DNA from 3 places in the Citrobacter braakii genome. Region 3 is predicted to be linked to each of the others. Evidence: predicted binding sites of a transcription regulator. Region 3 holds the regulator's gene; each other region holds the start of a gene.
What was found. Region 3 encodes PurR, which represses purine synthesis genes. Its sites were predicted from a motif close to CANGCAAACGTTTGCNTG; they were not measured.

Region 1: gcvT (glycine cleavage system aminomethyltransferase GcvT) is a predicted target of PurR. The motif match lies at 7,470-7,487, and genes of this name have one in related genera.
Region 2: cvpA (colicin V production protein) is a predicted target of PurR. The motif match lies at 4,223-4,240, and genes of this name have one in related genera.

What each region holds. Positions count from the first base shown of each region.
Region 1 covers NZ_CP045771.1:1,833,166-1,843,027, reverse strand. Annotated here, with positions in the region: gene GFC06_RS08635 (MurR/RpiR family transcriptional regulator) at 1-365, shown strand, start outside; gene bglA (6-phospho-beta-glucosidase BglA) at 487-1,920, shown strand; gene GFC06_RS08625 (SDR family oxidoreductase) at 2,015-2,758, opposite strand; gene gcvP (aminomethyl-transferring glycine dehydrogenase) at 2,820-5,693, opposite strand; gene gcvH (glycine cleavage system protein GcvH) at 5,870-6,259, opposite strand; gene gcvT (glycine cleavage system aminomethyltransferase GcvT) at 6,285-7,379, opposite strand; gene ubiI (FAD-dependent 2-octaprenylphenol hydroxylase) at 7,832-9,034, opposite strand; gene ubiH (2-octaprenyl-6-methoxyphenyl hydroxylase) at 9,174-9,862, opposite strand, start outside.
Region 2 covers NZ_CP045771.1:2,510,727-2,520,588, reverse strand. Annotated here, with positions in the region: gene hisJ (histidine ABC transporter substrate-binding protein HisJ) at 1-144, opposite strand, end outside; gene argT (lysine/arginine/ornithine ABC transporter substrate-binding protein ArgT) at 392-1,174, opposite strand; gene GFC06_RS11650 (UbiX family flavin prenyltransferase) at 1,463-2,032, opposite strand; gene purF (amidophosphoribosyltransferase) at 2,128-3,645, opposite strand; gene cvpA (colicin V production protein) at 3,679-4,167, opposite strand; gene dedD (cell division protein DedD) at 4,389-5,051, opposite strand; gene folC (bifunctional tetrahydrofolate synthase/dihydrofolate synthase) at 5,041-6,309, opposite strand; gene accD (acetyl-CoA carboxylase, carboxyltransferase subunit beta) at 6,502-7,416, opposite strand; gene GFC06_RS11620 (DedA family protein) at 7,566-8,225, opposite strand; gene truA (tRNA pseudouridine(38-40) synthase TruA) at 8,250-9,062, opposite strand; gene GFC06_RS11610 (aspartate-semialdehyde dehydrogenase) at 9,062-9,862, opposite strand, start outside.
Region 3 covers NZ_CP045771.1:3,548,688-3,558,549, reverse strand. Annotated here, with positions in the region: gene punR (DNA-binding transcriptional activator PunR) at 1-637, shown strand, start outside; gene purR (HTH-type transcriptional repressor PurR) at 634-1,659, opposite strand; gene cydH (cytochrome bd-I accessory subunit CydH) at 1,957-2,046, shown strand; gene GFC06_RS16620 (MFS transporter) at 2,223-3,392, shown strand; gene sodB (superoxide dismutase [Fe]) at 3,433-4,014, opposite strand; gene GFC06_RS16610 (C40 family peptidase) at 4,142-4,972, opposite strand; gene grxD (monothiol glutaredoxin 4) at 5,306-5,653, shown strand; gene rnt (ribonuclease T) at 5,708-6,355, opposite strand; gene gloA (lactoylglutathione lyase) at 6,450-6,857, opposite strand; gene nemA (alkene reductase) at 6,955-8,052, opposite strand; gene GFC06_RS16585 (TetR/AcrR family transcriptional regulator) at 8,107-8,706, opposite strand; gene GFC06_RS16580 (DUF1289 domain-containing protein) at 8,808-9,047, shown strand; gene GFC06_RS16575 (aldo/keto reductase) at 9,097-9,862, shown strand, end outside.

The sequences.
Region 1 (9,862 bases), 1.7 Mb from region 3:
CCGGAGCCCTGGCAAAATATGGCGCACGTTTTTTCTCAAACGTCGGAAAATTCAGTAACCACATCGATGACCCTTATTTCCCGGTAACTAATGATATGGCCAGAAACGCGCTGGCGATCGTGCTTTCCGTTTCTGGAGAAACCGAAGAGATCCTACGCTTTGCCAGCCAGTTCAGTCTGCATAACTGTAAGGTTCTGTCGGTCACCAGCCATGAACATTCGCGCCTCGCGAAACTTGCCGACTTTAATCTCTCCTGGCACGTTCCACAGACACGCATTGCCGGGGTATACGATATAACCACGCAGATCCCCGTTATTTATATTCTGGAATCACTCGGTCGCAAGCTGGCGAAAAGAATAGCGTAAAAAAAACAATATGTTTTTTTGATGTAACAAATCACATTAACGCTATTTTGTTATATCGTGACATTTATCTTTCCTTTGTTAGACTCAAAATCAGATTGTATTAATTTGAGACTGAGCGCAGATGAAAAAACTTACCTTACCAAACGATTTTTTATGGGGCGGCGCGGTTGCGGCGCATCAGGTTGAAGGCGGCTGGAATAAAGGTGGCAAAGGGCCCAGCATTTGCGACGTACTGACCGGGGGGGCACACGGCGTTCCGCGAGAAATCACTCAGGACGTCGTGCCAGGTAAGTACTACCCCAACCACGAAGCCGTCGATTTTTACGGTCATTACAAAGAAGACATTAAGCTGTTTGCCGAGATGGGCTTCAAATGCTTCCGTACGTCAATTGCCTGGACCCGTATCTTCCCCAAAGGGGACGAAACCCAGCCAAACGAAGAAGGGCTAAAATTCTACGACGACATGTTTGATGAACTGCTGAAGTACAATATCGAACCGGTCATCACCCTTTCCCACTTCGAAATGCCGCTACACCTGGTTCAACAGTACGGTAGCTGGACCAATCGTAAAGTCGTCGATTTCTTTGTCCGTTTTGCTGAAGTGGTCTTTGAGCGCTACAAGCACAAGGTCAAATACTGGATGACCTTCAACGAGATCAACAACCAGCGTAACTGGCGTGCACCGCTGTTTGGCTATTGCTGCTCCGGCGTGGTGTATACCGAGCATGAAAACCCGGAAGAGACTATGTACCAGGTGCTGCACCACCAGTTTGTGGCCAGCGCTCTGGCGGTGAAAGCCGCACGTCGCATCAACCCTGAAATGAAAGTCGGCTGCATGCTGGCAATGGTCCCGCTATACCCGTACTCCTGTAAGCCTGAAGATGTGATGTTCGCGCAGGAATCGATGCGTGAACGCTATGTATTCACCGACGTTCAACTGCGCGGCTACTATCCATCTTATGTACTGAACGAGTGGGAGCGCCGCGAATTCAATATTCGAATGGAAGCTGGCGATGAACAAATCCTGCGTGAAGGCACCTGCGACTATCTCGGATTTAGTTACTACATGACCAACGCGGTAAAAGCGGAAGGTGGTAGCGGCGATGCTATTTCCGGTTTTGAGGGCAGCGTGCCGAACCCGCACGTCAAAGCATCCGACTGGGGCTGGCAGATTGATCCGGTTGGCCTGCGTTACGCCTTATGCGAACTGTACGAGCGTTATCAGAAGCCATTGTTTATCGTTGAAAACGGATTTGGCGCTTACGACAAAGTGGAAGAAGACGGCAGCATCCACGATGACTACCGCATCGACTATCTGCGCGCCCACGTCGAAGAGATGATGAAAGCGGTAACGTATGACGGCGTAGATCTGATGGGCTACACGCCGTGGGGCTGCATCGACTGCGTCTCGTTCACCACCGGCCAGTACAGCAAACGCTACGGTTTTATCTACGTGAACAAACACGACGACGGCACCGGCGATATGTCGCGTTCGCGTAAGAAAAGTTTTGAGTGGTATAAAGCAGTGATTGCCAGCAACGGCGAGAATCTGTAATTTTTTGCCGGATGGCGCTGCGCTTATCGGGTTTACGGGAACTGTACCTGTAGACCAGAGCAGACATTTACGCCGCCATCCGGCAAGCAACGCATTACTTCCCGCCGGCCAGCTCCAAAAAACTGCCCGTGACGTAAGACGCCTTCTCACTCAGCAGCCAGGTAATCGCCTGCGCGACCTCTTCCGGCTGTCCGCCGCGCTGCATAGGCAACATGGATTTCACGCGATCGACCCTTCCCGGCTCACCGCCTGACGCATGCATTTCCGTGTAGATAAGACCGGGTCGCACGCAGTTCACGCGTATCCCCTGCGCCGCAACCTCCAGCGCGAGGCCGGTGGTGAGCGTGTCCACCGCACCTTTTGAGGCTGCATAATCAACGTATTCGAACGGGGCGCCAAGCCGTGACGCCGCCGAAGAGACATTCACAATCGCCCCGCCCTGACCGCCGTGCTTAAACGACATGCGCTTTACCGCTTCCCGACAACACAGAAAATAGCCGGTAACATTCGTCGCCAGGACGCGATTAATACGCTCAGCGGTTAGACTTTCCACCGTGCTCTGTTCAAACAAAATCCCGGCATTGTTCACCAGAGCAGTCAGCGGCTCGCCCTCGCGGTCAATGGACTCAAACATCGCCCCGACCTGGCTTTCATCGCTGATATCTGCCCGCAGAGCAAACGCCTTTCCTCCCGCAGCGGCGATATTGTTCACCACCTCCGTTGCCGCACGAATATTGTGATGAAAGTTAACGGCGACCGTGTAACCCTCTAGCGCTAACTGCAGCGCGGTTGCCCGACCAATACCGCGACTGCCCCCCGTAACCAGTGCTATAGCCATCACTATTCTCCCCAAAAATAAAGGCGCCGAAGCGCCTTTAAAAGATAGCTGAATCAGTCAATTACTGATAATCGCTCAGCGGCACGCAGGAGCAGAACAGGTTACGGTCACCGTAAACGTCATCAAGGCGTTTCACGGTCGGCCAGTATTTGTTCGCTACGCCCGCCGGGAAGACGGCGATTTCGCGGCTGTAACCGTGATTCCACTCCGCGACCAGCTCATTTTGCGTGTGCGGGGAGTTAACCAGCGGGTTATCTGTAAGCGACCATTCACCGGCTTTCACGCGATCGATCTCTGCGCGGATTGCCAGCATCGCATTGATAAAGCGATCCAGTTCCACTTTGCTTTCCGATTCAGTCGGTTCCACCATCAGCGTACCCGCTACCGGGAACGACATGGTCGGCGCATGGAAACCGTAATCGATCAGACGCTTGGCAATATCCAGTTCGCTGATGCCGGTCTCTTCTTTCAGTGGGCGAATGTCGAGAATACATTCATGTGCCACGCGACCATCGCGACCGGTATACAGCACCGGATAGGCATCTTTCAGACGGCTGGCAATGTAGTTAGCGTTCAGGATCGCCACCTGGCTTGCCTGCTTCAGACCTTCTGCGCCCATCATACGGATGTACATCCAGCTGATCGGCAGAATGGATGCGCTACCGAACGGTGCCGCAGAAACCGCGCCCTGACGGGTGAGCATCCCTTCAATCTGTACTACGCTATGACCCGGCACGAACGGCGCCAGATGCGATTTAACACCGATTGGTCCCATACCTGGGCCACCGCCGCCGTGCGGAATGCAGAATGTTTTATGCAGGTTAAGGTGTGAGACATCGGCACCGATAAAGCCCGGTGTGGTGATCCCAACCTGAGCATTCATGTTCGCGCCATCAAGATAAACCTGGCCGCCAAACTGGTGCACAACGTCGCACACTTCACGGATCGTTTCTTCATACACGCCATGAGTAGAGGGATAGGTCACCATGATGCAGGAGAGGTTTTCACCCGCCTGCGCCGCTTTTTCACGCAGATCGCCAAGATCGATGTTGCCGTTCTTATCACAGGCGACAACCACTACCTGCATACCCGCCATCTGTGCGGAGGCCGGGTTGGTACCGTGGGCAGAGGCCGGGATCAGACAGATATCGCGATGGCCTTCGTTACGGCTTTCGTGATAATGGCGAATCGCCAGCAGACCCGCATACTCGCCCTGCGCGCCGGAGTTCGGCTGCATGCAGACTGCGTCATAACCGGTCAGTTTTACCAGCCATTCGGAAAGCTGGCCGATCATCTGGTGATAACCTTCTGCCTGCTCTGGCGGGCAGAACGGATGCAGTTCAGCGAATTCCGGCCAAGTGATAGGGATCATCTCGGCGGCAGCGTTCAGCTTCATGGTGCAAGATCCCAGCGGGATCATTGCCTGGTTCAGGGCCAGATCTTTGCGCTCCAGCGAGTGCATGTAACGCATCATCTCGGTTTCGCTGTGATAGCGATTAAACACCGGATGGCTGAGGATCGCATCATCACGCAGCATGCTGTCCTGAATGGAACGGCTGTCGAGCGCCACGTCTTTGTCCAGCGTATCGATGTTCAGACCGTGGCAGTCTCCCAGCAGAACATTGAACAACTGCACCACGTTTTCACGGGTGGTGGTTTCATCGAGCGTAATACCTACCGCGTTATGGATATCGCTACGCAGGTTGATTTCTGCCGCTTCAGCACGTGCCAGTACCGCAGCCTTATCGGCCACTTCAACACACAAAGTGTCAAAGTAGTGCGCATGACGCAGCTTCAATCCTTTCTGTTGCAGACCGGCTGCCAGAATATCGGTCAGACGATGGATGCGATTAGCGATGCGTTTCAGGCCAACCGGGCCATGATAAACGGCATACAGGCTGGCGATGTTGGCCAGCAGAACCTGCGAGGTACAAATGTTGGAGTTCGCTTTCTCGCGGCGGATATGCTGTTCGCGAGTCTGCATCGCCATGCGCAGGGCGGTATTACCCGCTGCATCTTTGGAGACGCCGATAATACGGCCTGGCATGGAGCGCTTGAATTCGTCTTTAGCGGCAAAGAATGCCGCGTGCGGGCCGCCGTAGCCCATCGGTACGCCGAAGCGTTGCGCAGAGCCGAAAACGATATCCGCGCCCTGTTTGCCCGGTGCAGTCAGCAGTACCAGCGCCATAAAGTCGGCAGCGACGCTGACCACTATTTTACGGGATTTCAGCTCAGCCATCAGGGCGCTGTAGTCGTGCACTTCACCGGTGGTGCCAACCTGCTGCAACAGCACGCCGAACACATCCTGATGATCCAATGCTTTTGCCGCGTCATCAACAATGACGTCAAAACCAAAAGTTTGCGCACGAGTACGCACTACGTCCAGCGTTTGCGGATGAACATCAGCCGCCACAAAGAAACGGTTGGCGTTTTTCAGTTTGCTGACGCGTTTGGCCATCGCCATGGCTTCAGCTGCAGCAGTAGCTTCATCCAGCAGAGAAGCGGAAGCCATGTCCAGGCCGGTCAGGTCCAGCGTCACCTGCTGGAAGTTCAGCAGTGCTTCCAGACGGCCCTGGGAGACTTCCGGTTGATACGGGGTGTAGGCGGTGTACCAACCCGGGTTTTCCAGCATGTTACGCAGGATAACCGGTGGCAGCTGCACGGCGGTGTAGCCCATGCCAATGTAGGACGTGAAGCGCTTGTTACGCCCGGCGATGGCTTTTAATTCAGCCAGCGCAGCGTATTCGGTCGCCGCCTCGCCCACCTGTGGCGGGGTTGCGAGCTGAATGTCTTTCGGCACAATCTGGCCGATCAGCGCGTTTAACGACTCTGCGCCAACCGCATTCAGCATCTCTTGCTGCTGCGCGGCGTCCGGTCCGATGTGGCGTTCAATGAAAGCGCCGCTATTTTCAAGCTGGCTTAACGTCTGTGTCATGGGCGATGGTTCCTGAAACGTGCAGTGAATCGTAGGTGTCTCTACTTACCTGAATACGCGAAAAATTCGCGTTGCAGGAAGGCGGCGACGCAGCACATCCCCAGGAGCTTACATCAGTAAGTAACTGAGGTGTGCAAGAAAGCCAACACACCTGCAACGTGAAGAATGAAGCGTATTTATTCGTCTTCTAACAAAGCTTCATATGCAGTCGCATCCAGCAGCGATTCAATTTCGCTTTCATCGCTGGCTTTGATTTTGAAGATCCAGCCCCCTGCATACGGCTCGCTGTTGACCAGTTCCGGGGAGTCGCTGAGCGCGTCGTTAACCGCAACAATCTCACCGCCTACTGGCGCATAAATATCGGATGCCGCTTTTACGGATTCCGCAACGGCGCAGTCATCGCCCGCGCTGACGGTTGCGCCAACTTCGGGCAGGTCAACGAAAACCATGTCACCTAACAGCTCCTGAGCATGTTCGGTGATCCCAACGGTGTAAGAGCCGTCAGCTTCTTTGCGCAGCCATTCGTGTTCTTTGCTGTATTTCAGTTCTGCAGGTACGTTGCTCATCAATCAATCTCCAAAAAAGGATGAATTACGCGACGGCTTTGCCGTTACGCACAAAAACAGGTTTAGTCACTTTTACCGGCATTTCGCGGTTACGGATCTGTACGATCGCATTCTCACCAATACCCGCAGGGACACGCGCCAGCGCGATGCTGTAACCCAGGGTTGGGGAGAATGTTCCGCTGGTGATAATGCCTTCCTGCTGATTGCCGGAAGCATCGGTGAAACGCACCGGCAGTTCATTACGCAGTACGCCTTTCTCGGTCATCACCAGTCCGACCAACTGTTCGTGGCCTTTTTCACGCTGCATTTCCAGCGCTTCCCGACCGATAAAGTCGCGGTCAGTCGGTTCCCACGCGATGGTCCAGCCCATGTTGGCCGCCAGCGGGGAAATGCCTTCGTCCATCTCCTGACCGTACAGGTTCATGCCGGCTTCCAGACGCAGCGTGTCGCGCGCGCCAAGACCGCAAGGTTTGACACCTGCTTGTACCAGCGCACGCCAGAAGTCTGCCGCCTTTTCACTCGGCATGGCAATTTCATAGCCTGCTTCGCCGGTATAACCGGTGGTTGCGATAAACAAATCACCCGCCTGAACGCCGAAGAACGGCTTCATGCCTTCTACCGCCTGGCGCTGCTCGTCAGTAAACAATGTGGCTGCTTTTTCCTGCGCGTTTGGGCCCTGCACCGCAATCAGCGACAGATCATCTCGAACGGTGATGTCGATGGCGTAAGGTTCAGCGTGTTGGGTAATCCAGGAGAGGTCTTTTTCGCGGGTGGCGGAGTTTACAACGAGGCGGAAGAAATCTTCAGTGAAGTAGTAGACAATCAGGTCATCTATCACGCCGCCCGACGCGTTGAGCATACCGGAGTAGAGGGCTTTACCCGTCTTCGTTAGCTTCGCGACGTCGTTTGCCAGCAGATAACGCAAGAACTCCCGGGTGCGGCTACCGCGCAGGTCGACGATGGTCATATGTGACACATCAAACATTCCGGCATCGGTGCGAACAGCATGGTGTTCATCAAGCTGAGAACCGTAATGCAGTGGCATCATCCAGCCATGGAAATCTACCATGCGCGCGCCACATAGCGTGTGTTGTTCGTACAAAGGAGTCTGTTGAGCCATCTTTTCCTCGTTGAATAAGCGGGGCTACCAACTCTTTCGCGGTGAAATTTTCGCCACGAAACCCAGCACCGCAGCCGCTCCAGGGGCCACGACGCAAACGTTCTCTTTGTCCTGAACTTACCACCGAAACAGACGCTAAACCATAAGGCAAAATTAACCATCACATTAGCTTATGGCCAAAAACAGCAAAATCACCGGCAGAACAAAACCCCATCCATACGGCAAATAATCAGAATAAAAAATAAATACAAGCTGGAATTAACAGCACCAACCAACATTAAATGTGGAAAAATTGTCAAAAATGGCGTTATGAAAAAAACGTAATATTAAAAAAACTAATGCGAAAAAAGGCGTGGAATTAGATTATTTCAAATGAGAGAAGCACCCCGGCGCGCAGGCCGGGAGTGGAAAGTGTGACGGGTCTCAAACTCTTAAGATTGTCCTTACGGACGCTAGCGTAACCACTCAGGAAGATCGTTCAGTCCCATCGCCTGGCGGATGAGCTGTGGTTTTACGCCTGGCAGGGTATCGGCCAGTTTCAGACCAATATCACGCAGCAGTTTTTTCGCCGGATTCTCGCCTGCAAACAGTTCACGAAATCCCTGCATACCGGCCAGCATCATCGCTGCGCTGTGCTTACGGCTACGCTCGTAGCGGCGCAAATAGAGATACTGACCAATATCTTTGCCCTGACGCTGTAGCCGCTTCAGCTCATCGATCAGCTCCGCCGCATCCATAAAGCCAAGGTTAACCCCCTGACCCGCCAGCGGGTGGATGGTATGCGCCGCATCCCCCACCAGCGCCAGACGATGAGCAGCGAACTGACGGGCATAGCGTCCCGTCAGCGGAAACGCCTGACGCTCGCTTTCAAGGCTGCACAGCCCCAGGCGATTATCAAAAGCGATATTCAGCGACTGATTAAACTCGTCAACGCTTGCCTGCTGCATGCGTTCTGCTTCCTGCGGCGAAAGCGACCAGACGATAGAGCACAGGTGCGGGTCACTGAGCGGCAGGAACGCCAGGATCCCCTCACCGTGAAACGCCTGCCGCGCAACCGCGCCGTGAGCTTCCTGCGTACGGATAGTCGCCACCAGCGCATGATGACGGTAATCCCAGAAAGTGAGCGGAATATCCGCTTTGTTGCGCAGCCAGGAGTTAGCGCCATCGGCGCCGACCACCAGGCGAGCGGTCAGCATTGCGCCATCTTTCAGGGACAGAAATGCCTCATTCTCACCCCAGGCTACCTGCTGTAACTCAGCGGGCGCCATCAGCGTAATGTCCGCTGAACGCTGCGCTTTTTGCCAGAGTGCGTAATGGATCTCTGAGTTTTCAACGATGTGGCCTAAATGGCTGTAGCCCATGCTCTGGTCATCAAACGCAATACGCCCAAAGCTGTCTTTGTCCCAGACTTCCATGCCGTGGTAGCAACAAGCGCGACGGGCAACAATGTCGGACCAGACGCCCAGTCGGCTAAGCAGTTTTTCACTGGCGGCATTAATGGCCGATACGCGAAGCTGAGGAGGTGCATCCGCCGCCAAAGGCTGCGGAACATGTTGTTCTAACACCGCAACGCGCAACCCGCTGCCCTGCAAGCCGCAGGCAACCGCCAGTCCCACCATGCCGCCACCAACAATTGCTACATCAACACTTTGCACTGTTTGCTCCTGAAAATAGGACAATCAAAAACCGTAGGCCGGATAAGGCAAAGCCGCCATCCGGCATTACTTCCGCGACATTGCCTGATGGCGCTGCGCTAATCAGGCCAGCTTCTTTAATTCGGCCTACAGGATATATCTATCGCGCAACCCAACCGAGGGTCCGCTCCGCCAGCGCATCGCGTGCAGGCGTGAATAATTCCATCGCCATCAGCCCGACATTACGCCCAACGATCAGCGGGGCCCAGCGATTGGCAAACAAATACACCAAATTGTTGGTCACACCAATCGTCGTTTCGCGATCGCGTTCGCGGCGCTGCTGATAGCGTGCCAGTACCGCATAATCACCGATATCTTCCGCGCAGTTTTGCGCCTGCGTCAACGTCTCAGCCAGGCTCATCACATCGCGCAGACCAAGGTTGAAACCTTGTCCGGCAATGGGATGCAGCGTCTGTGCTGCGTTCCCCACCAGCACAGTACGATGGGTAATGGCTTTTTGCGCCGAGGTTAACGAAAGCGGATAGGCGTTGCGTTTACCGGCCTGGGTAATACGCCCCAACCGCCAGCCAAACGCAGTTTGCAGTTCGCGGCAAAATTGTTCGTCGGACCAGGCCATAATCTCATCCCGCCGCTCCAGCGGATGGCACCACACCAGCGAGCAGCGACCATCAGACATCGGTAGCATTGCCAGCGGACCATATTGTGTGAAACGTTCAAACGCTCGCCCGTCATGCGCAACGGAGGTCGTGACGTTGGCAATCACCGCCAGTTGTTCATAGGGTTGTTGCTGCCAGCCAACGCCGCAGGCGGTAGCCAGCGCGGAGCGCG
Region 2 (9,862 bases), 1.0 Mb from region 3:
TAATTCACCCTGTGCATTTTTCGATTCGAACGGCGCATAAGTAGGATCGGTACCGATACGAATTTTTTGCGGAATGGCTGCAAATGCTGCGGTAGCACTGGAGAAAGCCAGGACCAGAGAAAGAGACAACACCAGTTTTTTCATAACTATCCTCAACAGACTGTCTTTTATAGGGGATCTTTACAGGACCAGGTGCAGTTATCGTGCCATTAATCGGGCCGACAAGGCAAAGCATTCTACCCTGTCGACGGTATTTATTTGCATGAAAAGCGCTTAAGTATGCACTCATGCTTATTAAGACAGCGACAAAAGCACCAAAACAGTGCACTGAATTTATTATGCACCGTAATGGTTACCCGCAATGGTGCAGTCCATTCCCCGCTGCGGCGTATTAATCGCCGTAGACATTGAAGTTAAAATACTTGCTCGCCATTTTGTCGTAGGTGCCGTCTTTGCGCAGTTCGCCCAGCGCTTTATCGAAAGCAGCTTTCAGCTCTGCATCATCTTTGCGCAAGCCAATCCCTGTGCCGTCACCAAAGTATTTTTTATCTTTCACCGACGGACCAGCAAAAGCGTAGTCCTTACCGGCAGGCTGCTTCAGGAAGCCTTCGCTGGCCGCGACTTCATCCTGCAACGCCGCGTCCAGACGACCCGCTGTCAGGTCAGAATAGATAAGGTCCTGGTTCGCATAGGCCACCACATCTACGCCTTTGCTGCGCCAGTTGTCATTAGCATAGGCTTCCTGAGTCGAGCCTTGCAGTACGCCAACATGTTTACCTTTAAGGGAATCAAGAGTCGGTTGAATTGGGGAACCTTTCGCAGCGATCAGACGTGAGTCTGCTGCGTAAAGCTTGTCTGAGAACGCAATCTCTTGCTGACGCTTCTCAGTGATTGAAAGCGAGGAGATGATGGCATCAATTTTTTTCGCTTTCAGCGACGGGATCAGCGCGTCAAAGTCGCTGGCTACCCAGGTACATTTAATCTGCATGCGCTTACACATCTCATTTCCCAGATCGATATCAAAGCCGACAAAGTCGCCTTTGGCATCTTTAGAGGAAAAAGGTGCGTACGTTGTATCTGTACCAATACGAACCGTCTGCGGAAGTGCTGCGTAGCTGGCCGCGGTGGCGGAGAGTCCTACCAGCAAAGACAAAGCAAGAACCGTCTTCTTCATACATAACCCTCAAGTGGCGTAATTTTATTATGTTTTACGTTGTGTTGTGTGTTTGCAGACTTTTTCATGCAGGTCTTATGCCATTTTCGCGTCGATGAGGATATTCGACGTTAAATATGTTAATAAAACGTTGCAATAATGTCCTGATTTTGAAGATAGCAGGTCTGACGGTTGAACCGCAGCGTTTCGTGGAGTTTTAACGAATTAAATGTTGAGGATATGATCGCGGTTACAAAATTGCCCTGAAACAGGGCAACGGATGTTTCTTTGCACGCTGATGGAACGGTTTTACGCCCCTTGCCAGCGGGTGAACAGATCCTGTGGAAGGGAGATATCAAACTGGTCGAGTACGCGGTTAACTGTTTGATTAATCACATCATCTAGCGTTTGCGGGCGATGATAGAATGCCGGGACTGGCGGCATAATCACCGCGCCAATTTCTGCCGCCTGCGTCATCAGCCGCAGATGCCCCAGATGCAGCGGCGTTTCACGCACGCACAGCACCAGCGGGCGGCGTTCTTTCAACACCACGTCTGCCGCACGGGTAAGCAGTCCATCGGTGTAACTGTGGACGATGCCTGAAAGCGTTTTGATTGAACAAGGTAATATTACCATTCCGGCGGTCTGAAAAGAGCCGGAAGAGATACTGGCGGCGATATCGCGCGTATCGTGATTTACATTCGCCAGTGCCTGCACGTCGCGTACAGAGAGGTCAGTTTCCAGCGCCAGCGTCTGTCGGGCAGCAGCACTCATCACCAGATGGGTTTCCACATCAGTAACGTCACGCAAAACCTGCAGCAGGCGCACGCCATAAATCGCGCCACTGGCACCGCTAATCCCTACAATGAGTCGTTTCATTTTTTCGCCCTTACTTGCTTCAGGGCTGACTTTGCAGGTTTTTATGCGCAGTTGCAAGTCAGTCCACTCTATGTGTCCTGACCTGCAACAGAACATTACCCTTCGTTATGCATCTCGAGGTTTTCCGCTTCGTTCTGACGCAAAATTGCTTTGGCATCGTCATTACGCAGGGAGTCAAGGAAATCGAGATATTGCTGGTCGACGTCTTTGGTGACGTACACGCCGTTAAACACTGAACATTCAAACTGCTGAATATCCGGGTTCTCAGCGCGGACCGCTTCAATCAGATCGTTCAGATCCTGGAAGATAAGACCGTCTGCACCGATTATCTGGCGAATCTCGTCCACTTCGCGACCATGAGCAATCAGCTCCGTCGCCGTAGGCATATCGATACCATAAACGTTCGGGAAGCGAATTTCCGGGGCCGCAGAGGCCAGATACACTTTCTTCGCTCCGGCTTCACGCGCCATCTCGATAATCTGTTCCGAGGTGGTACCGCGCACGATGGAGTCATCCACCAGCAGCACGTTTTTATCACGGAATTCCGCACGGTTGGCGTTCAGCTTACGGCGCACGGATTTACGGCGCAGCTGCTGGCCGGGCATGATAAAGGTACGGCCCACGTAGCGGTTTTTCACAAAACCCTGACGGTACGGCTTACCGAGAATACGGGCAATTTCCAGCGCGATATCGCAGGAGGTTTCCGGAATCGGGATCACCACGTCAATATCCAGATCTTCCCACTCGCGAGCAATTTTTTCGCCAAGCTTGGTCCCCATATTTACACGGGCGCTGTAAACGGAAATCTTGTCGATAAAGGAGTCAGGACGTGCGAAGTAAACGTATTCAAACAGGCACGGATTGCTGACTGGGTTATCAGCACACTGGCGAGTAAACAGCTGACCTTTTTCGGTGATATACACCGCTTCGCCAGGTGCCACATCGCGCAGGAATTCAAAGCCCAGCGTATCCAGCGCCACGCTCTCGGAGGCCACCATATACTCGGTACGACCATCCCCGATATCGCGTTTACCCAGTACCAGCGGACGGATACCGTTAGGATCGCGGAAGGCAACCATACCGTGGCCAATAATCATCGCCACGCAGGCATAGGCGCCGCGGATCTGGCGGTTGGTTGCCGCAATAGCAGCAAAAATATTATCGGCTTCCAGCGGATAATGGCGGAAGTTATCCAGCTCGCTGGCGAAAATATTCAGCAAAATTTCAGAGTCTGAAGTGGTATTGATGTGGCGGCGCTTTTCTTCAAACAGCTTTTTACGCAGCTCATGCGCATTGGTCAGGTTGCCATTATGGGCAAGCGTGATGCCATACGGTGAGTTGACGTAAAAAGGTTGAGCTTCGGAGGCGCTGGAGCTGCCAGCCGTTGGGTAACGCACATGACCGATGCCCATATTGCCCTGCAAACGCTGCATATGGCGCGCTTCAAAAATATCGCTCACCATTCCGTTTGCTTTACGCAAGCGGAAGCAGTTGTTGGCATCAATGGTGATGATGCCTGCGGCATCCTGACCACGATGCTGGAGCACCGTTAACGCGTCATAAATCGACTGGTTTACCGGCATAACACCGGCGATACCGACAATACCGCACATACGTCTTTTCCTCGTTCAGCAACAACCCAAAGTTTATACTTTGGGCAAGAAACTTGACGAGCTTTGCAGATAGTCAAAGAACCATCTGATGATGAAACTGAACTGCGGGATCAGCTGCGACTTGCTCCAGTCTTCACTTTTCGACAGACCGGTAAAGGTATCGAGAAAGAACAGTATGGCGGCGACGATCAGCGCTCCTCGCAGAGCACCAAAGCAGATCCCCAACACCCTGTCGGTACCCGACAGGCCTGTTTTCTCTACCAGTTGGCCTATCACAAAGTTAACGATAGCGCCGACGATAAGTGTCGCGATAAACAGTATCGCGATAGCAATCCCATTTCGAACGAGTTCGTCTTCAAAGCCCGTAAACCAGACAGACAGGTAAGTGTAGTAATGGCTGGCGACAAAGAAAGCACAACCCCAAGTCACCAACGATAATGCTTCACGAACAAAGCCACGGATCAGGCTAACCAGACAGGAAAAACCAATCACCGCGATAATGGCGTAATCAATCCAGACCATAAGTGTCCCACGATTTAACGCCCTGTCGTCCTGTTCGGGGCGCATTCTAACAGAAAAAGAAAACGTTTGCGTAGGGATTTCCTTTCCACGCGTAAATAAAAATGGCGCTGAAAAAATCTTCAACGCCATACCGTTTTATGCCTCTTCGGGCACTGCCGGATAGCGGTATAAACGCCCTATCCGGCCTGAATTAAGAGCAGCGCCGTGAACAGCGCAATCCCTTAATTAGGGGTGTACCCCATCACTACGCCACTCAGACCGGAGATCTTCTGCAGCTCGCCCAGCGAGTTCTTCAGCTTATCTTTGGAGGCGTCAGGTCCTACGAGAATACGGGTTATTTTACCCTGCACCGGCGTTGACGGGGAAGTATATACCCGGAAGCCCGCGCCACGAAGTTTACCCACGATCTCATTGACCTTATCCGCATTTTTCAGCGCACCGAGCTGTACAACGTACGCTTTGCCGGTTGGCGCTGGCGGTTCCACCGCGGCCGGTTTCGGCGCTGGAGCCGGTGCTGGCGTCGGAGCGACGGCAACCGGCTGCGGCTTCGGTTTGGGTTTCGGCTGTTCTACAGGCGCGGGGACAGGATCTAACTCCGCGCTGTTTGCCGTCGTCAAACGTGACGGATCCAACGATGGCGCGGCAGCATCGCCCGCGCGCACCTCTTCTGCCGCCCCTTCCGGCGGCTGCGTCGGCAGCGCCTGCGTTGCTGCAGGCATCATGTCTGGTTCATCGCGATCGCCGGGTTTCGGCACCAGCGGGATCGCCGCAAACTCATCCTGATAATGCTTTTTCTGCCCGTCAAGCAGCCCGGGGAGCACAATCACCCCCAGCGCGACCAGCACAATTGTGCCGACTAATCGATTCTGAAACTTACTCGCCACCGCTTCTCCCCACGTCTATCACTTCCATGACATGTGCGACAGTGTGAAACGATCCACACACCAACACGGTATCTTCTGGCTTCGCCTCAGCTAGCGCCGCAGACCATGCCTGCGCCACGCTGTCATAGGCGTAGCCTTTGCCCAGATGCTCCAGCAGTTGTTCTGCAGTAGCACCACGCGGCCCTTCCAGGGGCGCACAGTACCAGGCGTCAACCACGCTTTTTAACCAGGCTAACGTACCGGCAATATCTTTATCATGTAGCATACCGATAACCGCAAGTACACGCCCGCTTTTCACTAATTTTTTCAGACGGCCGGTCAGATACTCCGCCGCATGCGGGTTATGGGCAACATCAAAAATCACCCGCGGCGACTCGCTCACAATCTGGAAGCGCCCCGGTAAAATCGCCTGTTCAATACCATCACGAATGGCCTGCTCGCTGACGTTAAGCCCGCTTGCGCGCAGTGCTGCCAGTGCGGTCGCGGCGTTAGGTTGTGGGACCTGCGGCAACGGCAGGTGCGCCAACGTGCCGTGATCGTCCGTAAAGGACCAGTCGTTCTCCGTGACCGCATAGCGCCAGTCCACGCCGCAGCGTTGCAAAATCGCCCCGCTCTCTTGTGCAACATCGGCAATGGTGTAAGGCATTTCCGGCTCGCCGACGATAGCCGGTTTCTCTGCACGGAAAATTCCCGCCTTCTCACGACCAATGCTTTCGCGATCCGGGCCCAGCCAGTCAGTATGGTCAAGCGCAATGCTGGTGACCACCGCAACATCGGCATCCACGATATTGGTCGCGTCAAGGCGACCGCCTAACCCAACTTCCAGGATGACGACATCCAGTTGGGCCTGTTTAAACAACCAGAGCGCCGATAACGTACCGTATTCAAAGTAGGTCAGGGAAATGTCGCCACGCGCATCTTCAATCTCAGCAAACGAGGCTGTATGCGCTGATTCCGGCAGTTCACGTCCCTGCACGCGTACGCGTTCCGTGTAGCGCACCAGATGCGGCGAACTGTAAACGCCAACTTTATAACCTGCTGCGGTCAGCACAGATTCCAGCGTACGGCAGGTTGTGCCTTTCCCGTTGGTTCCCGCCACCGTAAAAACAAATGGCGCGGGTTTCAACACACCCAGTTTGCGCGCCACCTGACTTACGCGTTCCAGGCCGAGATCGATGGTTTTACTGTGCAGGTTTTCCAGATAAGAAAGCCACGATGCCAGGGGCGACGCGGCTTGAGGAATACGTTTATTGTCCATGATGGCTGTAGATTCTTTACGTTGAGAAAAGCAAAAGGGCAGCACCAACCGGCCTGCCCTTTTTTACACGTTGTTTTTCACGTTGCAGATGCGTTGGCTGTGCTCGCTCACCCGAATCACTTACCTGTGTAAGCTCATCGGGATCAACTCTCTTATCGCCTGCCTGCAACCCGAAACCCATAGAGTAAACTATCAGGCCTCTGATTCCTGATCGGGAACCGGAGGTACCACCTCGCCTTCACGCGGCTCATCCGGATTCGGCGTAGGAAGATTCATCAGCTTCGCCAGAATGCTTGCCAGTTTCAGGCGCATTTCAGGACGGCGGACGATCATATCGATAGCGCCTTTTTCAATCAGGAACTCGCTACGCTGGAATCCCGGCGGCAGTTTCTCACGTACGGTTTGCTCGATAACACGCGGACCAGCAAAGCCGATCAGTGCTTTCGGTTCTGCAATGTTGAGATCGCCCAGCATCGCGAAGCTAGCAGAAACACCGCCCATTGTTGGGTCGGTCAGTACAGAAATATACGGTAAACCGCGTTCCTGCATTTTCGCCAGCGCAGCAGAGGTTTTCGCCATCTGCATCAGAGACATCAGCGCTTCCTGCATACGCGCCCCGCCAGAAGCGGAGAAGCAGATCAGCGGACAGTTATCTTCCAGCGCCTGCTCAACGGCACGGACAAAACGCGCGCCGACCACAGAGCCCATGGAGCCGCCCATAAACGCGAACTCGAATGCAGCAGCAACGACCGGCATACCGTGCAGCGTGCCTTTCATTACCACCAGCGCATCTTTCTCGCCAGTTTCTTTCTGCGCAGAAGCCAGTCTGTCTTTGTACTTTTTGGAGTCACGAAACTTCAGCACATCTTTCGGCTCAAGCTCGCTACCCAGTTCCACAAGAGAACCTTCATCTAACAGGCTATGCAGGCGATTGCGCGCCGACATGCGCATATGATGGTCACACTTCGGACAGACCTCAAGATTACGTTCCAGCTCAGCACGGTATAAAACCTGACCGCAGCTATCACACTTGGTCCACACCCCTTCAGGAATGCTTGCCTTGCGGGTGGGAGTAATGTTGCTTTTAATTCGTTCAATCCAGCTCATTGGTGACCTTTCTGCCTGAACCCTAGTCAGCTTTGTTATAAGGGGCGCATAATGCCATTTTTGCCCCTAACAGACCATGAATGTTGCACATTAAAACATAACAGCCCGAAACTTTGGATAAAAAAGTGGTCGAACCGCTGAGTTACTTTCTATTTTGCAGCCCGTGACGCAGCGCGTTTATGGCGAATCACTTCAATTATGCCCGGCAATACGGAAAGGACGATGATCGCCACAATCAGTAATTTCAGGTTTTCCTGAACGATCGGTAGATCGCCGAACAGATAGCCTGCATAGGTGAACAGCAATACCCACAGCAGCGCGCCTGCGACGTTATACATCGCAAAATGACGGTAGGACATGTGTCCCATACCGGCAACAAACGGTGCAAATGTACGTACAATAGGTACGAAACGCGCGAGGATAATCGTTTTGCCGCCATGACGCTCGTAGAACGCATGGGTTTTATCCAGGTAACTGCGACGGAAAATTTTAGAGTTCGGGTTACTGAAGAGTTTTTCACCGAACAAACGGCCAATCGTGTAGTTCACCGCATCGCCGATAATCGCCGCCACAATCATCAACATCACCATCAGATGAACATTGAGATCGTTAGTTGGCAGCGCAGAAAGCGCGCCAGCGACAAACAGCAGCGAGTCTCCCGGCAGGAACGGCGTCACCACCAGCCCGGTTTCGCAGAACAGGATCAGAAACAGAATCGCGTATACCCAGATACCGTATTCCGCAACCAGCTCCGCCAGATGCACATCAATGTGCAGGATAAAATCGATAAGAAAGTAAATCAGGTCCATAGTTTTGCCTTTATACGACTCAAATTAGTCCGCCAGAAATAGCGGGCCCATAGGCGGTTTTGGCAGGTCGAACCGTTCCGGGTAATCTACTGCAACCAGATACAGTCCTTCCGCTTTCGCCGTTGCCGCTGCCAGCGTTCTGTCCTTCGCCGCTAGCAGTTCTGCTATCCAGCTCTCCGGCTGGTTGTTGGCGCCTACTTCCATCAGGCTGCCGACAATATTCCTGACCATATGATGTACAAAGGCATTCGCTTTAATATCCACCACCACATATGCACCAAAACGTTCAACGTTAATGTGCATCACGTTACGCCACGGTGTGCGCGACTGACACTGCACCGCCCGAAACGAGGTAAAATCATTTTCACCAATCAAACACTGGGCCGCACGATGCATACGCTCAGCGTCCAGCGGTTCATAGTAATGGGTTACCCCTTTACCTAAAACCGCAGGGCGCAACCGATGATTGTAGATGATGTAGCGATAACGGCGAGCCGTGGCGCTAAATCGGGCATGGAAATCATCGGGTACAGCTTTCACCCAGCGCACAGCGATGTCACCAGGTAAATTCGCATTTACCCCCAGTGTCCAGGCTGCATCTTTACGCTGGGCAGTCGTTTCAAAGTGCACGACCTGCCCTGTGCCATGAACGCCCGCATCCGTGCGTCCCGCACAAAAGACAGTGATGCGTTCATTCGCCACCTGAGAGAGCGCTTTTTCCAGTTTTTCCTGAACGCTACGCACTTCGTTCTGGCGCTGCCAGCCATAATATTTGCTGCCGTCATACTCAATGCCCAGCGCAATTTTATGGGTTGACGGCTGTTGCAGGTCAGACATTAGTACAGGTACTCCTGCACCAGTTTTTCCGCAATTTTTACCGCCATCAACGCGCCGCCAAAGCGTACGTTGTCTGCCACAGACCAGAACTGAACCTGTTCCGGCATCCCGTAATCGTTATGCACACAGCCAACTGAAAGGTGCGGAGTACCTGACGCATCGCCAACCTGCGTCGGGATATAGGTCTCTTCTGACAACACTACGTCCTCACCGCGTGAAAACGCATCGCGTGCTTCTTCCGCCGCCAACGGACGCAGAGCTTCAAAATTCACCATCTGTGCGTGGCCATAAAATACCGGCGACTGCACGATGCTGGCGGAGATAAGTAGCCCGTCGTCCTGCATAATTTTGCGCACTTCATCGACGATACGACGCTCTTCGCGCACACTACCTTCGCGATCCGGCAGCAGCGGCAGCATGTTGAACGCCAGCTGACGACCAAAGAAATCGTCATCGTCAATCGGGATGCCGTTCAGTAGTTTCGCGCTCTGTCCGGCAAGCGCATCTACGGCTTTTTTACCGTGAGCGGAAGCAGAAATAATATTGGTCACCGTAATACGTGACAGCCCGCCGTCATCAATTAGCGGCTTCAGCGCAGACAGCAGTTGGCTGGTCAGGCTGGAAGGGACCGCAATCACATTGCGGTTGCGGTAATCGGCCAGTACGAACGGGTTAACGTCCGGAACCACCAGCGGAACGTCCGGCTCAAGCGCGAACAGGCCACTGCTGTCGATAACCAGGCAACCGGCATTGGTCGCTTCTTCCACCCATGCGGCGGTGGCTTCAGCGCCCGCAACAAA
Region 3 (9,862 bases):
TAACATTGTCCGCCCGGATCGTACCCGACAGATGATCGTGGATTTCTATCGTCATTTTGATGATGTCGAACTGCTGGTTTTCCAGGAGGTGTTTAACGGTGTCTGGGATGCGCTGTCCGATGGGCGCGTTGAGCTGGCAATCGGCGCCACGCAGGCGATTCCGGTGGGGGGACGCTATACCTTCCGCGACATGGGAATGCTGAGCTGGAGCTGCGTGGTGGCAAGCCATCATCCGTTGGCGTCAATGCCCGGACCGCTAAGCGACGATACGTTGCGCAACTGGCCGTCGCTGGTGCGTGAAGACACGTCGCGTACGCTTCCTAAGCGTATTACCTGGCTGCTGGATAACCAAAAGCGCGTTGTGGTGCCTGACTGGGAATCTTCTGCTACCTGTTTATCTGCAGGTCTGTGCGTGGGCATGGTACCGACGCATTTTGCCAAACCGTGGATTGATAGCGGCAAATGGGTCGCGCTACAGCTGGAGAATCCATTTCCTGATGCCGCATGTTGCCTGACATGGCAACAGAACGATACATCGCCGGCATTGAGCTGGCTGCTGGACTATTTAGGGGATAGTGAAACGCTGAATAAGGAATGGTTGCGGGAGCCCGATGAGGCTCCCGCACCACAGTCTTAACGACGGTAATCGCGGAACGGGCCGTCGGCAACGGAACGGCGTTCTACCAGGCGCGGATGAACCTCGATAGACTGCGACTCTTCACGTTTATTCACGATACGGTCTAACAGCATGTTGAAGGCCGTTTCCCCCAGTGAATCTTTAGGCTGGTGAATGGTCGTCAGAGCCGGCGTGAAGAAGCGGGCGTTGCGCACGTTGTCGTAACCGATGAGCGAGACATCCTGCGGTACGCGCAGTCCCATCTCGTCAGCGGCGCACAGCGCACCCATCGCCATGATATCGCCACCGCAGAAGACGGCGGTCGGACGATGCGACTGTGACAGAATTTGCTGCATGGCGCGATAGCCCGATTCAGGCTCAAAATCGCCCTGCACAATCCAGTTTTCAGGAACTTTAATCAGCGCTTCTTCCATCGCTTTCATAAAGCCTGCCAGACGCCCGGCTCCGGTATTACGCTCCATTGGGCCTGGGATCACGCCAATCTCACGATGACCGCGTTCTACCAGATACCGACCCGCCATGTAACCGCCTTCGAAGGCGTTATCAATGACCGTATCGGTAAAGTCGGCTTTAGCTTCGCCCCAGTCCATGACGACCATCGGAATATGGCGGTACTCTTCGAGCATCGAAAGCAGCGACTCCGGATACTCAGAACACATCACCAGCAGACCATCAACGCGCTTTTGCGCCATCATTGACAGATAAGCCTGCTGTTTTTCGAGACTGTTCCATGCGTTACCCAGAATCAGGGTATAGCCTTTCTGGAAACAGTTTTTCTCAACGGCTTCGATAATTTCAGCGAAATAGGCCGCTTCGCTGCTGGTGGCCAGCAAGCCAATAGACTTGGTGTGATTCACCTTCAGGCTGCGCGCCACGGCGCTCGGAGAATAGTGCAGCTCTTTGATCGCCGCCCAGACAGCATTACGCGTTTCTTCCGCGACAAAGCGCGTCTTGTTAATTACGTGTGATACGGTTGTAGTGGAAACGTTTGCTCGCTTCGCTACATCTTTAATTGTTGCCATTACATCTCACTCCAGACCATATCCTAAGCTCCTGAGAATACTCCAGGTAAACGTTTGCCTTAACACACCCTTAGCGCAACGTAAGGGTTGCGGCACGCCGGGAAAACGACACGGAACGTCAGGAAGGGGTCAATGGCCGGTACGCTAATCAAGTAAGCGTGGAATTTTGTCTGATCTTAACGAAAAGGGGAAGAGTTAAAAGCAGTTATCAATATAAATCGTGAGAGATTTTTGCTTTCAAGTGTGTAAAAATGCGCAATATCACTTTTTGTGTGGGAATAAAAAGGAGAAAACTTGATGAGCACCGATCTGAAATTTTCGTTAGTGACTACCATTATTGTTCTGGGTTTGATCGTCGCGGGTGGCCTGACCGCAGCGCTGCATTGATTTCCCCCGAGGGAGTTCGCTCTCCCTCATCCTTTCCGCTTGCCTTTCCCGTCGATTGTTTGCGAATAAGCAAAAGTCTTTTGCAATTTTGTTAACTTTATTAATTTTGCGATCAATGTCATGCTTTTGACTCTTATTTTATGTCGCGCCCCGGCTCGACGTTACGGAGTCGAAATATGAAACTCAATTATCCTTTACTGGCGCTGGCGATCGGCGCGTTTGGCATTGGCACCACTGAATTTTCGCCAATGGGATTATTGCCCGTCATTGCCAAAGGTGTGGATGTCTCGATTCCCGCGGCCGGAATGTTAATCAGCGCGTATGCGGTTGGGGTGATGGTGGGTGCTCCGCTGATGACATTACTGCTGTCCCATCGTGCGCGACGTAATGCGTTGATATTCCTGATGGCGATTTTCACGCTGGGCAACGTGCTTTCGGCTATTTCGCCGGATTACACCACCCTGATGTTATCGCGTATTTTGACCAGTCTGAACCATGGGGCATTTTTTGGTCTTGGCTCCGTTGTCGCTGCAAGCGTAGTACCCAAACATAAGCAGGCCAGCGCCGTGGCAACCATGTTTATGGGGTTGACCATTGCCAATATCGGCGGTGTTCCTGCGGCGACCTGGCTTGGTGAAACCATCGGTTGGCGTATGTCGTTTATGGCAACGGCGGGTCTGGGCGTCATCGCCATGGTCAGCCTGTTCTTCTCATTACCCAAAGGTGGGGCGGGAGAGCGCCCGGATGTCCGTAGCGAACTGGCGGTACTTATGCGTCCGCAGGTGCTGTCGGCGCTGCTGACGACCGTTCTGGGAGCCGGGGCGATGTTCACGCTTTATACCTATATCTCACCAGTGTTACATACGATCACCCATGCCACACCGGCGTTTGTGACCGGTATGCTGGTGCTGATTGGCGTTGGCTTCTCAATCGGTAACTATCTTGGTGGCAAACTGGCTGACCGTTCCGTCAACGGTACGCTGAAAGGCTTTTTACTGCTGCTGATGGTTATTATGCTGGCCATTCCTTTCCTGGCGCGTAATGAGCTGGGTGCGGCAGTTAGTATGGTGGTCTGGGGGGCAGCGACGTTTGCGGTCGTTCCGCCGTTGCAGATGCGCGTGATGCGTGTTGCCAGCGAAGCGCCTGGATTATCATCGTCAGTCAACATTGGCGCGTTTAATCTGGGGAATGCTCTGGGTGCCGCAGCCGGTGGGGCGGTGATTTCCGGTGGGTTGGGCTACAGCTTTGTTCCGGTGATGGGGGCAATTGTGGCGGGGCTTGCGCTGCTGCTGGTCTTTATCTCGGCGCGCAAACAGCCTGAAGAGGCTTTCACTACCGCGAATTAATGCTAAAACGCAGAAGGGTTCTCCTTCTGCGTCATCTTTTTTATGCTGCGAAGTTCTTCGCAACAAATTCCCAGTTCACCAGCGCCCAGAAGTTTTCCAGGTAGCCAGGACGGGCATTGCGATAATCGATGTAGTAGGCGTGTTCCCATACGTCAACGGTCATCAGCGGCGTCGCGTCGGTGGTCAGCGGTGTACCTGCATTGGAGGTGGAAACGATAGCCAGTTTGCCATCCGTTCCTTTTACCAGCCAGGTCCAGCCAGAACCGAAGTTTTTAATAGCGGCATCGGTGAACTGCGCTTTGAAATCCGCAAAGCTGCCAAAGGAGGCGGCAATTGCTTCGGCCAGTTTACCGGTAGGTTCGCCACCTGCGTTCGGTGCCAGGCAGTTCCAGTAGAACGTGTGGTTCCATACCTGTGCTGCGTTATTGAATACACCGCCTTCAGAGCTACGTACGATCTCTTCCAGTGATTTGCCTTCAAACGCCGTGCCTTTAATCAGGTTGTTCAGATTAGTCACGTAAGTTTGATGGTGTTTGCCATAGTGATATTCCAGCGTTTCGGCAGAAATGTGCGGTGCCAGAGCATCTTTGGCATACGGTAATGCAGGTAATTCAAACGACATTGCTTCTCTCCTTATTATTTATATTGAGTACACACAATAGCCTCATTGTGAGTAAGGATAGGGTAGCAAATTGAAAGGTTATGCAAAAGAAGAACTTACCCTACAGCATGTACTGTAGGGTAAGTTTTTAACGAATTGTTTTTGGCGTCATTACCCGACGAGCGCCCACATAGTGGCGCTGCCAGTAATCTTCACTCAGAGAGGTGATTTGAATTTCCTGGCCGCTGCGCGGTGACTGAATAAACTTACCGTTGCCAACATAAACGCCAACGTGATCGGCAGTTCCACGCCCCTGGGTACGGAAAAATACCAGGTCGCCATTTTTCAGTTCGCCACGTTCAATCGGCGCAGCATCGCGCAGATGATACATTTCGTTCGCTGTACGTGGAATGCGGAATTTCACCAAATCTTTATAGGCGTAATAGACCAGACCGCTGCAGTCAAACCCGGTTCTTGGTGAGGTGCCGCCCCAGCGATAAGGCTTGCCGATTTGGTTCATCAGCGTGGACATGGCGGTTTTAGTGGCTTTCTGCACTTTCACTTTATGCGCGTCAGCCAGCGTCGTTGGTGCGGTGGTTTTCACTTTTACACAGCGCGGCTTATGGCCTTTGCGCGGCGTGCATTTTTCAGTCCAGGTAACGGCAGCGGTTTGTGCTGCGGTGTTTTTACCACGACGGTTTACTGTTTTAGTCGACTTTGCCGGAGCGGCAGTACGATGTTTAGAAGAGGAAGCGGTTTTGGTGCTGGTTTTGCTGGTGGTTTTTGTCGCCGTTTTTTTGCTGGTCTTTGTTGTTTTTTGGCTGGTTGTTGCGCTTTTCTTTTTATCTACCGTTTTGATGGTGTGGGAATGGGTAGGTGTCGTCCTGGCCTGCTTGGAAGCATGAGCCATGGGCGTAAAGGGCAGTGTAGTAAAAAGTAAAGCACAGAGCGTGATCGAGATTCGGTTTATCCGCGCCACTGAGCAATCCTCTGGTAAGGCAGGTCTATCATGCCTGCGTGTGATTTTCAAAACTTGATGATTCTAATCTATAGAAAGAGGGAAAGTTAATAGCTTTTTTGTTTAAAACTACGTTTCGTAACCGACCGCAAAAAAAATCAGCAATTAAAGTTGGCGTTGGTGAACGAATAATCAAATCCACAGGCTTTAAGGGGATAAATGAGATTGTGAATGCAACTTTTGGCGTCAGGGGATAAAATAATAACGCGTAATGAAAATGTTATTTTCCGTTGCCTGTCTGACCCGCTACAATGTCAGACTACTGCCGTAAAAGAAGTTTAAGGAAGCAAGATAATGAGCACCACTATCGAAAAAATCCAGCGCCAGATCGCTGAAAACCCGATTCTCCTGTACATGAAAGGTTCCCCTAAACTGCCAAGCTGCGGTTTCTCCGCTCAGGCTGTGCAGGCGCTGTCCGCCTGTGGTGAACGCTTTGCTTATGTTGATATTCTGCAGAACCCGGATATTCGCGCCGAGCTGCCGAAATACGCAAATTGGCCAACCTTCCCGCAGCTGTGGGTTGATGGCGAGCTGGTTGGCGGCTGTGACATTTTGATCGAAATGTACCAGCGCGGTGAGTTGCAGCAGCTGATTAAAGAAACAGCGGCGAAATACAAAACCGAAGAGCCGGACGCTGAATAATATCAGCGTAAATAAAAAAGCGACCTCGTGATGGTCGCTTTTTTTATCGGTCCGTTATGCCTCTTCAGGCATGGGAAGAGGCCAGCCGCCGAGACGTTTCCAGCGGTTAACAATTTCGCAAAACAGCACGGCCGTCCGTTCGGTGTCATACAGCGCCGAGTGCGCCTGAGTCCCGTCAAATTCCATTCCCGCCGCCAGGCACGCTTTCGACAACACAGTTTGCCCCAGAGACAGGCCGCTTAAGGCTGCAGTATCAAAGGTGACGAACGGATGAAATGGATTACGTTTGAGCGAGGCGCGTTCTGCAGCGGCCATCATAAAACTGTGGTCGAACGTAGCGTTATGCGCCACCATGATCGCCCGATTGCAGCCGCTGTCTTTAATCCCTTTACGCACCATTTTAAAGATGGCATGCAGAGCGTCATATTCGCTGACCGCGCCGCGTAGCGGATTGTTAGGGTCAATTCCGTTAAAGGCGAGGGCTTCCGGCTGCAAATTCGCGCCTTCAAATGGCTCTACGTGGAAATGTAACGTCGTGTCCGGCATCAGCCAGCCTTGTTCATCCATTTTCAGTGTGATGGCTGCGATCTCAAGCAGCGCATCGGTTTTGGCATTGAACCCTGCGGTTTCGACATCAATGACGACAGGATAAAAACCACGAAAACGGTCACACAGACCGGAAAGTTGAGCGTTATCGGACATCTGGGTCTCTTAATACGGGAAAATTGCAGCGCGTATTATGGCAAAATGATGAGTATAAAACTACGGGCACAGACGATCTGCGCCCGTGGGGAGGTTAGTCGCCCAGGCCGCGCCCGGCGTCTTTCTCTTCGATCAGTTCAATTTTATAACCGTCTGGATCTTCAACGAACGCAATTACGGTGGTGCCGCCTTTTACCGGACCGGCTTCACGCGTGACGTTACCGCCATTCTGACGAATACGTTCACAGGCTTCGGCTGCGTTGTCTACGCTCAGGGCGATATGGCCGTAGGCAGTGCCCAGCTCATACTTGTCGACACCCCAGTTATAGGTCAGTTCGATCACGGCTTCGCTGGTTTCAGGGCCGTAGCCGACAAAGGCCAGGGAGTATTTGTATTCAGGGTTTTCGCTGGTACGCAGCAGCTTCATGCCCAGCACGTTGGTATAAAACTCGATGGAACGCTGCAGGTCACCCACGCGCAGCATGGTATGAAGTAAACGCATCTTTTTCCCCTTCGAAAATGGCTAATACATTCAAAATGTTGTTTTAGTATAGCGGCGTTGTTACGCCGCTATCAATGGCAGAACGGAGTTTGTGACGTTAGAGGGTAGGATAATCGGTGTAACCTTCCGCGCCGCCGCCGTAGAAGCTTTCGGCACGTTGCGGATTCAGCTCCGCTTTACGCTGCAGGCGCGCAACCAGATCTGGGTTTGCGATATAGGCGCGACCAAAAGCAACGGCGTCGATCAGGCCCTTCTCGATCAGTGCTTCTGCTTTTTCAGGTGTGTAGGCACCCGCACCAATGATCGGACCGTGGAAACGTGCACGAACTTTTTCGCGAAACGCATCGGAATACGGCTCGCCGCCAGCCCAGTCCGGCTCAGACATATGCAGGTAAGCGATTCCGCGCTTGCCCAGTTGTTCAATCAGATACAGCGCATCAGCTTCTTCGTTCGGGCCGTTGTCAACGTTCTGGAATGAGCCAATCGGAGATACGCGAATACCAATGCGATCGGCACCCCATTCTTTAATACCGGCATCGACAACTTCCAGCACCAGACGCGCACGATTTTCGACGCTGCCGCCGTATTGATCGGTACGCTGGTTAGACGTTGGCGACAGGAACTGGTGCAGCAGATAGCCGTGAGCGGAGTGCAGTTCAACCATGTCGAAACCCGCTTCGCGCGCGTTGGCAATCGCCTGACGGAAGTCATTAACGATGCCGGGAATTTCTTCAGTTTCCAGCGCACGCGGCATTGAGGTATCCGCACGCGTTGCCAGACCATTTTCATCACGCAGCGAGGTCCGGGTACCGGCGCTAATTGCGGAAGGTGCGACCGGTGCCTGACCGTTGGGCTGCAGACTGGCGTGAGAGATGCGCCCGGTATGCCACAACTGGACCGCAATATGACCTTGCTCCGCATGTACGGCAGCGGTGATTTTTTTCCATGCGGCAATTTGCGCTTCGCTGTGTAAGCCGGGTGCCCCCGCATAGCCTTTCGCCTGTGCGGAAATCTGTGTAGCTTCACTGATGATAAGACCCGCGCTGGCGCGTTGACGGTAATACTCGGCCATCAGCGGAGTAGGGATGTCGCCAGGCTCAATGCTGCGCAGACGCGTCAGTGGCGCCATGAATACGCGGTTTGCTGCCGTAATAGCACCCACTTTCAGTGGGGAAAAAAGTTTTTCAGATGACATATGGCACTCCTGAATAGACCGGTCGTCTAGTAATAAAAGAAATAAAAACGCCTGTTAAACGGCAGGCGTAGTAATGATGGTTTTAACGTGCGCCAGCGCATTTTCCAGCGGGGTGGCGCTACGAGAAATCTTGGCCTGCAGGTTGGCGCCCAGCCACAGCGCATACAATACCTGCGCCTGCTGTAACGGCTCGCCAACAAAGGACAGACAATGATTTGCCTGACCTTTCTCCAGCGCCTGCGCTAACAGCGCAATAATGTGCCGCGCGCCTTTATCCATCGCCGTGCGCATATCTTCTGACAGATCGCACACTTCGGCAGACAGTTTTACGGTTAAACAACCGCTGATAATGCCGTGCTGGCTAAACTGGTTCAGGGTTTCCTGATAGTAGGCCAGAATACGGTCGCGATAGTTTCCTGCCCCCGTATCAAAGTGCGTAGCCAGTCGCTGATGATAGGCCGCATAGTGGCGTTCCAGCATCGCAACACCGAACGCTTCTTTAGAGCGAAAATAGTGATAAAACGAACCTTTGGGGACTTCTGCGGTTTTCAGTAGTTCGCTTAAGCCCATACCGGTGAAGCCGCGCTGCATACACAGCAGTTCGCCAGTCGCCAGCAGATGTTCGCGTGTATCGTGTTCAGTGATTTTGTTCATGGGAAGGAGTGTAATAGACCAGTCGGTCTAATGCAATAGCGCTTGCGAGAAATTCAGTTAACGTCTTCAATAGGTATATCAATCTTACGAAAGGAGGGGATGTGGCCGAACAGCTGGAGTTTTTCCCCGTCCAGAGCCCATGCCGTGGAATATGTCAGTCTGACGAGCGCGGTTTTTGCCGCGGCTGTTTTCGCAGTCGGGATGAGCGTTTTAACTGGCAAAAGATGAGCGATGCCGAAAAGCAGGAAGTGCTACGGCTTTGTCGTCAGCGCCTGATGCGTAAATTACGAGCAAACAAAGCCAACCCTTCGGAAGAACCGCAACAACCTTCACTCTTTTAAAAGCGTAATTGCGTATACTCGATGCACATTCACTTATAAGGAAGCTGCTATGGTTCAGCGTATTACTATTGCGCCGCAAGGTCCGGAATTTTCTCGCTTTGTAATGGGGTATTGGCGCCTGATGGACTGGAATATGTCCGCGCGCCAGCTAGTCAGCTTTATTGAAGAACATCTGGATCTGGGCGTTACCACCGTCGATCACGCCGATATTTACGGCGGATACCAGTGTGAAGCGGCGTTTGGTGAGGCACTGAAGCTGGCCCCGCATCTGCGTGAAAAAATGCAGATTGTTACCAAGTGCGGGATCGCCACGACGGCGCGCACGGAAAATGCGCTGGGTCATTACATCACCGACAGCGCGCATATCATTGCCAGTGCGGAAGCATCGTTGAAGTTACTGGCGACCGATCATATTGATTTGCTGCTCATCCACCGTCCCGATCCGCTCATGGATGCGGACGACGTCGCTGACGCGTTCAAAAAATTGCACCATAGCGGAAAAGTGCGTCACTTTGGCGTATCTAACTTCACCCCGGCACAGTTCTCACTGCTGCAATCGCGTCTGCCGTTCACGCTGGCGACTAACCAGGTTGAGATCTCACCGGTACATCAGCCGCTCCTGCTGGATGGTACTTTAGATCAACTGCAACAACTGCGCATTCGTCCGATGGCCTGGTCCTGCCTCGGCGGTGGTCGTCTGTTTAATGACGATGCGTTCCAGCCATTACGTAATGAACTTGCCACAATCGCAGAAGAGTTAAACGCGCAGTCCATTGAGCAGGTGGTGTACGCCTGGATTTTACGTCTGCCGTCTC